2 linked regions of the Prochlorococcus marinus XMU1419 genome follow. The protein of the gene in region 1 interacts with the protein of each later gene in a pairwise test. Links are inferred from orthologs where the notes say so. Each region holds a gene or a part of one and is shown on either strand. Other genes may lie near its edges.

The links. The genes of interacting proteins can lie anywhere in the genome.
Region 2: the proteins of gyrA (region 1) and gyrB interact in binary tests that used the Escherichia coli proteins (3 or more experiments, as listed by UniProt). The link is inferred for Prochlorococcus marinus XMU1419 from one-to-one orthologs.

The regions. Positions count from the first base shown.
Region 1 is NZ_JAAORO010000002.1:361,251-367,187, reverse strand. What follows is about bases 1,732-4,881. They hold gyrA (DNA gyrase subunit A), read right to left. Parts: upstream 4,531-4,881; coding sequence 1,933-4,530; downstream 1,732-1,932. Other genes in these bases: HA151_RS05715 (GuaB3 family IMP dehydrogenase-related protein), read left to right, coding at 4,711-4,881; crtL (lycopene beta cyclase), read right to left, coding at 1,732-1,908. In the rest of the region: HA151_RS05730 (glycoside hydrolase family 57 protein), read left to right, coding at 1-691; more of crtL, read right to left, coding at 697-1,731; more of HA151_RS05715, read left to right, coding at 4,882-5,874. UniProt on the Escherichia coli protein: A type II topoisomerase that negatively supercoils closed circular double-stranded (ds) DNA in an ATP-dependent manner to maintain chromosomes in an underwound state.
Region 2 is NZ_JAAORO010000003.1:497,706-502,504, reverse strand. What follows is about bases 419-3,293. They hold gyrB (DNA topoisomerase (ATP-hydrolyzing) subunit B), read left to right. Parts: upstream 419-809; coding sequence 810-2,777; downstream 2,778-3,293. Other genes in these bases: HA151_RS08855 (fluoride efflux transporter FluC), read left to right, coding at 3,107-3,293; HA151_RS08860 (hypothetical protein), read left to right, coding at 2,774-3,103; miaA (tRNA (adenosine(37)-N6)-dimethylallyltransferase MiaA), read right to left, coding at 419-659. In the rest of the region: more of miaA, read right to left, coding at 1-418; more of HA151_RS08855, read left to right, coding at 3,294-3,478; HA151_RS09385 (CrcB family protein), read left to right, coding at 3,475-3,804; mgtE (magnesium transporter), read left to right, coding at 3,848-4,799. UniProt on the Escherichia coli protein: DNA gyrase negatively supercoils closed circular double-stranded DNA in an ATP-dependent manner to maintain chromosomes in an underwound state.

The sequences.
Region 1 (5,937 bases):
TACAGATGAAAACATTTCTTTAGGAAAAAAAGAGTTTTACCTTGAAAATGAAGCCAAAAATAAGGCAGTAGAACATGCTGATGCCTATCTTCAAGCGAGATCCAAACAACTAGAAAAATTGACTTTATCATCTTCCTTTAAGCCTTTATTGGTAGCTCCATTTGATGCAGAGTTATTTGGTCATTGGTGGTATGAGGGACCTTTTTTTATTGAAAATATACTAAAGAACTCTAGTAAATATTCAATTAAGCTTACTAATTTAAAAGAATTCTTAATGCAAAAACCAAATCTTCAGATTTGTGATCCATCGCCATCAAGCTGGGGGCAAGGTGGTTACCATAATTACTGGATTAATGATGCAAATGCATGGATCGTTCCAGAAATTACAAAGGCAGGATCAACATTTGTAGATTTGTGCTTGGTAAATTTTAATAATGATTTATCTCTAAGGCTCTTCAAGCAAGCTGCAAGAGAACTACTTCTTTCTGAGTCTTCTGATTGGAGTTTTATCCTAAGAGCTGGAACCACAACTGAGCTCGCAAAAGAGAGAATAGAAAGACACTTATTTAGGTTCTGGAAATTGGTTGAAATGATTAAAAATCATTCTAATGTAGATCTAAGATTTCTTGAAGATATTGAGGAAGAGGATAAAGTCTTCCCAAATATAGATATTGATGATTGGCGGAAATAAAAATACTAATTTAACTTGAGCATTCCAAGTTTTACTTTTAGAGGTGAATTTATAAACATCTTACTCATCACGTAAATTAGTTTTGGAAGTGGAAGTGTATTAGTAAGAAAACCTACCCATTCATTGGTTGATAATCTAAAGAAATTTGAGAAAAAGCTTCTTAACCTACTTTCGTCAAAACTCATCAATCTTCTCAGACCGTATTGGTAAAGTTTATGCCTTTGTGTTAGTTCGTAAGGCCATAGGATTTCCCACCCTTTTGAAGCTAAATCTAGTGAACTTAGATGAGGTTCTTTTAAAAAGATTGCTAATTTTTTTGCAAGTAATGGAGCTCTTCTTAATAAAGATCCAACCATGTATCCTGATGCAGGATGAACCATACTTGCAGCCCCTCCGAAACCAAGTACAAATTGTTTTTTAAATGGGAGGGGTAAATTCATAGGGAAAAGGCAATTCTCTTCATGAAAAATTTCACTTACTTCAATACCCTTACTATTCAGTCTTTTATAAAGTCTTTTTTTAAGATTTTCTTGGGATAATGCAGGATAACTAGCTAATGAAGTTTCTTCAACAAAAAAAGTGTCGTTACCAAGATCCATCGCATAAAGAAAGGAAGGAGATGATGACTTTTCTTCATTATTTAAATGATTTGGACGAAAATCCATTAGAACGAATTGTTCTTTATTAACAGGTGGTGATGTAAATTTACCTACAATTCCGTAAGCAGCTTGTTGAGCTATTTCATTTTGAAATGGTCTTTGTACAAAATTACTTTTATGACCACTTGCGTCAATAACTAATCTCGCCTTTATTTTGAGACCTGAAAAACAAATTACCTCAGATAGTTTATTTTTTTCTTTAATATCTTTTGCTGTTTCATTCAACCATTCAATACCTTTACATTTTTTTAAAAGCTCATTTTGAAAGGCCTCTTGATTTATTAAACCATAGTCGTAGTTGTGTTTTGTTGGAGTATCCCCTTTTTTATTTTCCCCATCTCCAAAAAAACTAACTGTTTCACACCATCGGTGAGATAATAAGGACTCTAACCCTAATTCTTCTAATTCAGATGCCCAAATACCATATGTATTCTCCCATTTTTCATTTGGAGATTTTGTTGATATACCCTTAATATTTAGATTTTGCTTGGCTAATTCTGCAGCTAAACATAATGCTGCAGGACCTGAACCTAAAATTAAAATATCAATTATTTCCATATTATTTGGCTAACCATAAGGTTTTTAATTTTGTTCAACTGAGCTATGTTGGTCTTTTTCCTCTATTTGTTCATGAGGTACCAATACAACTTCAGATAAACGGTCACCGTCATCTAATCTTTGCAATTTCACTCCTGTAGCTGCTCTAGATTGCTGAGAGATTTTATCTGCGTTTGTTCTTACTATTACGCCTTTTTCGGTCACAAGTAGTAATTCTTCTCCCTCGCCAAGGACCTTCAAACAAACTAGCTGATCATCTTTAATTCTAAATTTTATTGCTCTCAAACCCATGCCTGCTCTTTTTTGTAATCTAAACTGAGCTACAGGTACTCTCTTCCCTAGTCCAAATGCACTGGCTATTAATACCCATGGACCATCTGAAGAGTTTTCCTCATTATTATCATCAAGATCCTCTGTGAGATCCTCTATTTTAGCCAATTGATCAACCAAATTAGATGTTAAAACATCCATAGAAACTAAATTGTCGCCTTCTCTCAAGTTCATTGATTTAACCCCTCTTGCTGTTCTACCAAGTGGTCTTAATTCATTGATATCTAGTCTGAAATGAATCGCCATTCCTGATTTAGATCCAATCATTACACTATCACCTTCTTTTGATAATCTGACCCAAGTTAGGGCATCTCCATCCTCAAGATTAATTGCTATTAGTCCATTTGAGCGAATTTTTGAGAAAGCGGAAAGTGCAGTTCTTTTTATAAAGCCAGCTTTAGTTAGCATTAATAAATAACGATCGTCAACAAAAGAATCCACAGCAACTAGCGAAGTTATTTTTTCTTCTCTTGGAATTGGGAGAAGTTGAACTGATGGAGTTCCTTTTGCTGTTCTGCTACTCATAGGAACTCTATATGCTGGGAGAGCATAAGCTACTCCTCTATCACTGAAAAGCAAAAGAGTATCATGATCGTTACAGCTTATAAATAATTTCACATCATCATCTTCTTTAGTTTTTGTGCCAGCTTTACCCCTTGAACCACGACTAGTAGATTCAAAATCGTTTACAGGCATTCTTTTTAAATAACCTGCTTCAGTTAATAGAACTACAGATCTGTCATTTGCTATGAGATCAATATCATCTAATCCGCCGCCTAAATCAAGTATTTCTGTTTTCCTAGGAGAAGAAAATCTTTCATCGATTTTATTAATTTCTTCAAGAATAATTTCAAAAATTCTTTCTTTACTATTCAATATCTGCTGATATTCGTTAATTTTTCGGGTTAATTCATTATGTTCTCCTTTGATTTTATCTGCTTCAAGGGCAGTTAATCTTCTTAATTGCATTTGTAGAATTGCATCAGCCTGTGTGGAAGATAACTCATGATCAGTTTGTAATTTTTCTCTAGCTGAAACTGTATCTTTTGCTGATCTTATTAGATTAATAATCTCATCCATAGAACCCAACGCTAATAAAAGACCTTGTACTATGTGATCCCTTTCTTCAGCCTTTTTTAATAAAAATCCTGTTCTTCGCCTAATTGTCTCCACTCTGAAGTCTAGAAATACATCTAACATTTTCCTGAGTGATAGTGTTGTGGGCTCTCCTTTTACTAAAGCAAGGATATTTGCACTAAAGTTATTTTGCAGAGGTGTTAACTTAAATAAATTATTTAAAACTACTTGTGGGTAGGCATCCCTTTTTAGTTCAATAACAATCCTCATTCCGTCTCTATCACTTTCATCTCTAATATCAGAAATTCCTTCTAATTTTTTTTCATTAACCAAGTCAGCAATTCTTTCTATCAATGCAGCCTTATTTGTTTGAAATGGGAGCTCTGTAATTATTACTGCATCTTTTTCTGCTCTACCACTGGATTTAATTTGCTCAATATTTGCTACACCTCTCATTGTTATTGAACCCCTCCCTGTCTTGAAAGTTTCTCTAATACCATCTCTGCCTAAGATTTGACCACCTGTGGGAAAATCAGGACCCTTAATTATTTCAAAAAGTTCTCTATCTTCAATCGAAGGGTTATTGATGATTGATTTAAGACCATTTATTAATTCCCCTAAGTTATGAGGTGGAATATTAGTTGCCATTCCTACTGCTATTCCAGATGATCCATTAAGTAGTAGTTGAGGAATCCTAGCAGGTAAAACTGTTGGTTCTTGCTGAGAACCGTCAAAATTATCGGCGAAATCTACAGTTTCAGATTCAATATCCTCTAATAAACTTTCATCTGTAAGAGACTGTAAACGAGATTCTGTATATCTCATTGCTGCTGGGGGATCGTTATCAACAGAACCAAAGTTCCCATGACCATCTATTAGTGGCATCCTCATAGAGAAATCCTGAGCCATCCTAACCAAAGCATCATAAACAGCAGTATCGCCATGAGGGTGGTATTTACCTAGTACTTCTCCGACAACTCTTGCACATTTTCTGTATGGCCTACCGCTAGTTAAACCAAGTTCATACATTGCATAAAGAATTCTTCTATGAACAGGTTTTAATCCATCTCTTGCATCTGGAAGAGCACGACCGACTATAACGCTCATTGCATACTCAAGATATGATCGAGACATCTCGTTTCTTAGGTCAGTCTGAATAATTCGGTCGTTATCTTCGCTTAATCCTGAGTCATCAGAATCTAAAATATCAGACATATAAAAATCCTTTCTTTAATAATAATCGCTGATTGTCATAATGAATAAAAAAAAATATTTATTTAACTCCCAAATACTCACATTTACACACAAATCAAAATAAAACCTTTTGTTTTTGAATAAACCTTGGCTTATTACCCCTTTAGTTGTTAATTTATTCAGAATAGAAAGAAAAATTCCGTGAATATTGAACTTGGTTTAAATAAAAAAGTCAGAAGGGCTTATGGCATTGATGAAATAGCTTTAGTCCCTGGTAAAAGAACACTTGATTACGATTTGACTGATCCTTCTTGGTCAATAGGTGATATCAAAAGAGAAGTTCCGATTCTAGCTAGTGCCATGGATAGTGTTGTCGATGTCAATACGGCTGTAGAACTCACAAAATTAGGTTCCATAGGGGTTATTAATATGGAGGGTATACAAACAAGATATGAAAATCCTGATGAAATATTGAACCAAATAGCATCAGTCGGGAAGAATGATTTCGTTCCTTTAATGCAAAAGATATATAGTGAACCCGTCAAGGAGGGATTGATTTTACAAAGAATAAATGAGGTCAAGGAAGGAGGAGGTATCGCTGCTTTTAGTGGGACTCCTCAAGCAGCTATTAAATTTAAAGAAACACTTAATAATTCCAAAATAGATTTATTTTTTCTTCAAGGAACAGTTGTTTCAACTGAACATCTTGGTATGGAAGGTAAGGAAACCCTAAATATTAAAGATCTCTGCCAGTCTATGAATGTCCCAGTTGTAGCTGGAAATTGTGTTACTTACGAAGTTGCAAAACTTCTCATGGATGCTGGAGTTGCAGGACTAATGGTTGGGATAGGACCTGGAGCGGCATGTACATCAAGAGGAGTATTGGGAATTGGAATCCCTCAAGCAACAGCAATCGCTGATTGTAGTGCGGCAAGAAATGATTACTTTAAAGAAAGTGGTCGTTACATTCCTATTATTGGTGATGGAGGGATTGTGACGGGTGGAGATATTTGTAAATGTTTAGCATGTGGAGCAGATGCTGTAATGATTGGATCCCCAATAGCTAAATCCTCAAACGCTCCAGGTAAAGGATTTCACTGGGGTATGGCTACTCCAAGTCCAGTATTGCCTAGGGGCACAAGAATTGAAGTTGGTTCAACAGGATCCTTAGAAAGAATAATTAAAGGCCCTGCCTTACTTGATGATGGGACACATAACTTATTAGGAGCCATTAGAACTTCAATGAGTACTCTTGGGGCAAAAAATATTAAAGAAATGCAAGAAGTTGAAATAGTTATTGCACCATCCCTTCTTACAGAGGGTAAGGTTTATCAAAAAGCTCAGCAGCTTGGCATGGGTAAATAGCGTTTTTGAGAGCAAAATTATTAAATCCTATAGAATTAAGCATTAAATTAAACAAATTTCACA
Region 2 (4,799 bases), on another replicon or contig:
TGTTTTGTTTCTTCAATAATTCCAGTATTAAACATATTTTTTGTTCTTTGTAAAATTCTCTCTTTTAAATTATTTCTATCTATTCCAAGCTCTAGTATTCTCCAGTCAGGTGGTTTCTGCACTATTTGAGTTGATAAAGGTTTACCCGTTACATAAAGGACTTCCAAAGCTCTTATTGTTCTAATCTGATCACCAGAATTAATTTTTTTTGTTGATTTTGGATCACAATTCTTTAAAATTTCCCAACATTCTTTCTGACCAAGATCTTCTAATTGTCTCCTCAAATAATTCTGTGGGGGAATATCTGGCACAAAAAACCCTTTTGTTATTGCGTTCATATACAAACCACTTCCTCCCACAAGGAAAGGTAGATTTTTTAGTTTAATTTCTCTTTCTATAGATTTTTGAGCAATTTCTTGAAATTGTTTTACATTAATTGGACTAGAGGGCTCTTTAATATCTAATAAAAAATGCTTTATTTTTTTTTGTTGACTCTTAGATGGTTTCGCTGTGCCAATATCCATATATTTATATATTTGTCTTGAATCGATATTATGTATATAAGTTTTAAAATATTCTGCAACTTCTATAGCTAATTCTGTTTTACCACTCGCTGTGGGCCCTATTAAAACTATTACATGAGGTGAATTAGAAATCATGTTAATTTCTGAAGAATATTTTATTGGCTATATAATTAAAGTAATTAAATTTTTCATATACTTCGAGCCTTTCTTTAATTACAGTGATAAGTTTAATTAAAGACCTTTTAAAAATAACATTTTAAAAGATTAATGTTTTTTTTTTATTAAATGAGTGAGGACAAAAGATCTAATAAAATCTCAAATGACTATGGTGCAGAACAGATTCAGGTTTTAGAAGGGTTAGAGCCCGTTCGTAAACGCCCTGGAATGTATATAGGCTCTACGGGCCCAAGAGGTTTACATCATTTGGTATACGAGGTTGTTGATAACTCAGTTGACGAAGCACTTGCAGGACATTGTGATCATATTGAAATTGTTCTTCAATCAGATGGATCAGCTTTAATCTCAGATAATGGCCGTGGTATACCTACAGATATTCATCCAAGGACAGGGAAAAGTGCTTTAGAAACTGTACTTACTGTTCTTCACGCAGGAGGTAAATTTGGAAGTGGAGGTTATAAAGTTTCTGGCGGCTTGCATGGAGTAGGAATATCTGTGGTTAATGCTTTAAGCGAATGGGTTAACGTTACTGTTTATAGGGATGGCAGTGAGTTTAATCAAAGATTTGAAAAAGGGGTATCAAAGGGTGAATTGCACACTAAAAAGCAGACTATAAAACCTTTTAAAAAAGGCACTACTATTTGTTTTAAACCCGATAAAACAATTTTTTCTGGAGGAATAGAATTTGAATTTGCTCTGCTTTCTTCCAGGTTAAGAGAACTTGCTTATCTTAATGGTGGCGTAAAAATTGTTTTTAGAGATGAGAGAAATGAATTATCAGATGGTTCTTTTAAAGAAGAAATTTACCTATACCAAGGAGGCATTAAAGAATATGTTGAGTATATGAATGCAGAAAAAGAGTCAATTCATCCTGAGATAATTTATGTTGATTCACAGAGAGAAAACGTTTACGTAGAAGCAGCTTTACAATGGTGTTCTGATGTATATTCAGACAATATTTTAGGCTTTGCTAATAACATAAGAACAATCGATGGAGGCACTCATATTGAGGGGCTAAAAACAGTTTTGACAAGAACTTTTAATAATCTTTCAAAAAAAAGAGGCAAAAGAAAGGATGGTGAAAAAAATTTAGCTGGCGAAAATATTAGAGAGGGCTTGACTGTAGTTTTATCAGTCAAAGTTCCAGATCCCGAGTTTGAAGGTCAGACAAAAACAAAATTAGGTAATACCGAAGTAAGAGGAATTGTTGATTCTCTTATAGGGGAGGCTCTCACAAAATATATGGAATTTAATCCTGGAATTTTGGACTTGATTCTTGAAAAAGCAATTCAATCGTTTAATGCAGCAGAAGCTGCAAGAAGAGCGAGAGAATTAGTAAGAAGAAAGAGTGTTTTGGAAAGTTCGACTTTGCCTGGCAAATTAGCTGATTGTAGTTCCAGAGATCCCTCAGAATCAGAAATTTATATTGTTGAGGGAGATTCTGCGGGAGGTTCGGCAAAACAAGGAAGAGATAGAAATTTTCAAGCTATATTGCCCTTAAGAGGTAAAATTCTTAATATTGAAAAAACCGATGATACTAAAATATACAAAAATACAGAAATTCAGTCGTTAATTACGGCTCTAGGGTTAGGAATTAAAGGTGAGGAGTTTGATGTTAGCTCCTTAAGATACCATAGAGTCGTTATTATGACTGATGCGGATGTTGACGGTGCTCATATTAGGACTTTATTATTGACATTCTTTTATAGATACCAGAGAGAACTGGTTGAGAAAGGTTTTATATACATAGCTTGTCCTCCACTCTATAAAGTAGAAAGAGGAAAAAATCATAAATATTGCTATAACGAGAATCAATTAAAGGATACAATTGAAGGATTCGGAGAAAATGCTAACTATAATATTCAAAGATTTAAAGGGTTAGGTGAAATGATGCCAAAACAATTGTGGGATACCACAATGAATCCTCAGACCAGGATGATGAAGAGGGTTGAAATAGAAGATGCTCTTGAAGCTGATAGAATATTTAATATATTAATGGGAGATAAAGTTGGTCCAAGAAGAGAGTTTATTGAAACTCATAGTAGTAACTTAGATTTGGCAACTTTAGATATATAATGAATAATCTGCTAAAGAATATTTGTTTAATTATATTTGCGTTAATAGGTCCGATTACCTTACCTGCTGGGGGAATTCAAAAAAATTTAAGTCAACATCAGTTTTATAGTAATACAAACGAAATTATATTGACATCAAATACTTCTCTTTATTCTTTTCCTAAAATTTATGCAAAAGAATTATTAGTTCTTGATATAGGTACTACATTATCAGTTTTACGTAATTGGAAAGTTAGCGAAAGCGAAGTTTGGGTAAGGGTTGAATTAGCTTCTAATAAATTTTTGGACGATCCTTATAAAATTACAAAAGGCTGGATAAAAATGTAAATTTTGGATTTTCATTCAATAAGAATAGTTTTTCTTGGTAGTACTTTAGGATTAATACTTAGAATAATCATACAAAATAATTTAAAAATAAATTTAGGTTTTGACATTCAAAATATTTCAGTAGTAAATTTTATAGGATCCTTCTTTTTAGGAATTTTTGTGGCATTAAATTTTAGTAATAACAACTTATTAATGTTATTTTATGCTGGTTTTTTAGGATCTTTTAGTACATTTTCTTCTTTTATATATCAACTATTTATTTTATTTCAAAAGAGAAAATTCTTAAGTTTATTTTTTCATTATTTAGAGGTAATGTTTATTGCTTTTATTTTATTTTATTTAGGTTATTTTCTAGTTAAATTTTTATTAATGTGAAAATAAAATATTATATTTATATCCTCTTAGCATGCTATTTAGCGACTTTATTAAGATTGCTAATAGACGATAACTTAATTATTTCACTAGTTGGATCATTTTTCTTTGGTTTTATAATTAGAAAAAGATTAAATGACTTAAGTAAAAAAATTTTATTAACTGGTTTTTTTTCTTGTTTTACTTCTTTCACTGGATTCGTATTTCTTTTATATGAAATTCTTCATCAAGGAGAATGGATAAAATTCATAATATTTTTTAATTTAATAATCATCACTAATTTATTTATAATGATTTGTGGGTTTTGGATCAGTAGAAAAATTACTTAGATTTCTTATAATGTTGTTAAGACCTTGACTAGGAATTATATCAATGAATGAGAGTAGACTTGAATCGATTAGATCCTTTTCTTCAGAAATAAGTAATAGAGAAAAAATTACTATTCAACTTGAAGAATTACTAGTAGCAGGAAATTATGATGAAGCAAAGTTACTTCTTGAGCCTTCCCAGCCTGTCGATATTGCTGATGCTATTGGAAGTCTTCCATTAATACTGCAAGCATTGGCATTCCGATTGTTAAAGAAAAATGAGGCAATTGAAGTTTATGAATATTTAGATCCAATAGTTCAGCAAACTTTATTAGACAGACTTCGTTCGGGAGAAGTTCTAGAAATTGTAGAAAAAATGTCACCTGACGATAGGGTGCAACTTTTTGATGAGTTACCTGCAAAAGTTGTACGAAAATTTTTATCTGCACTTAGTCCTGGTGAAAGAAAAGTAACAGCTGAATTACTTGGATATGAGCCAGAAACTGCTGGAAGATTAATGACTACTGAATTTATAGATCTTAAAGAGATGCAAACAGCGGCTGAAGCTCTATCTTTGGTGAGAAAAAGAGCTCCATTTACAGAAACTATTTATAGCTTATATGTAACGGATAAAGAAAGACATTTAACAGGAATTCTTTCTCTTAGAGACCTTGTGACAGCTGATCCTGCCAAACCTATAGGAGATGTAATGACAAAAGATGTAGTTAATATTTCAACCAATACTAATCAAGAAGAAGTCGCACGAGCAATACAAAGATATGATTTTTTAGCCCTTCCAGTTGTTGATAAAGAAAAAAGACTTGTCGGAATAGTAACTGTTGATGATTTAATTGATGTCATGGAACAGGAAGCAACTCGAGATATTTATGCAGCGGGTGCTATACAGCCTAGTGATGAGGATGATTATTTTCAAAGTAGTTTATTCACGATAACTCGACGACGAATTCTTTGGTTATTAATTTTAGTTCTTGCAAATGGTTTAACTACAAAAGTTA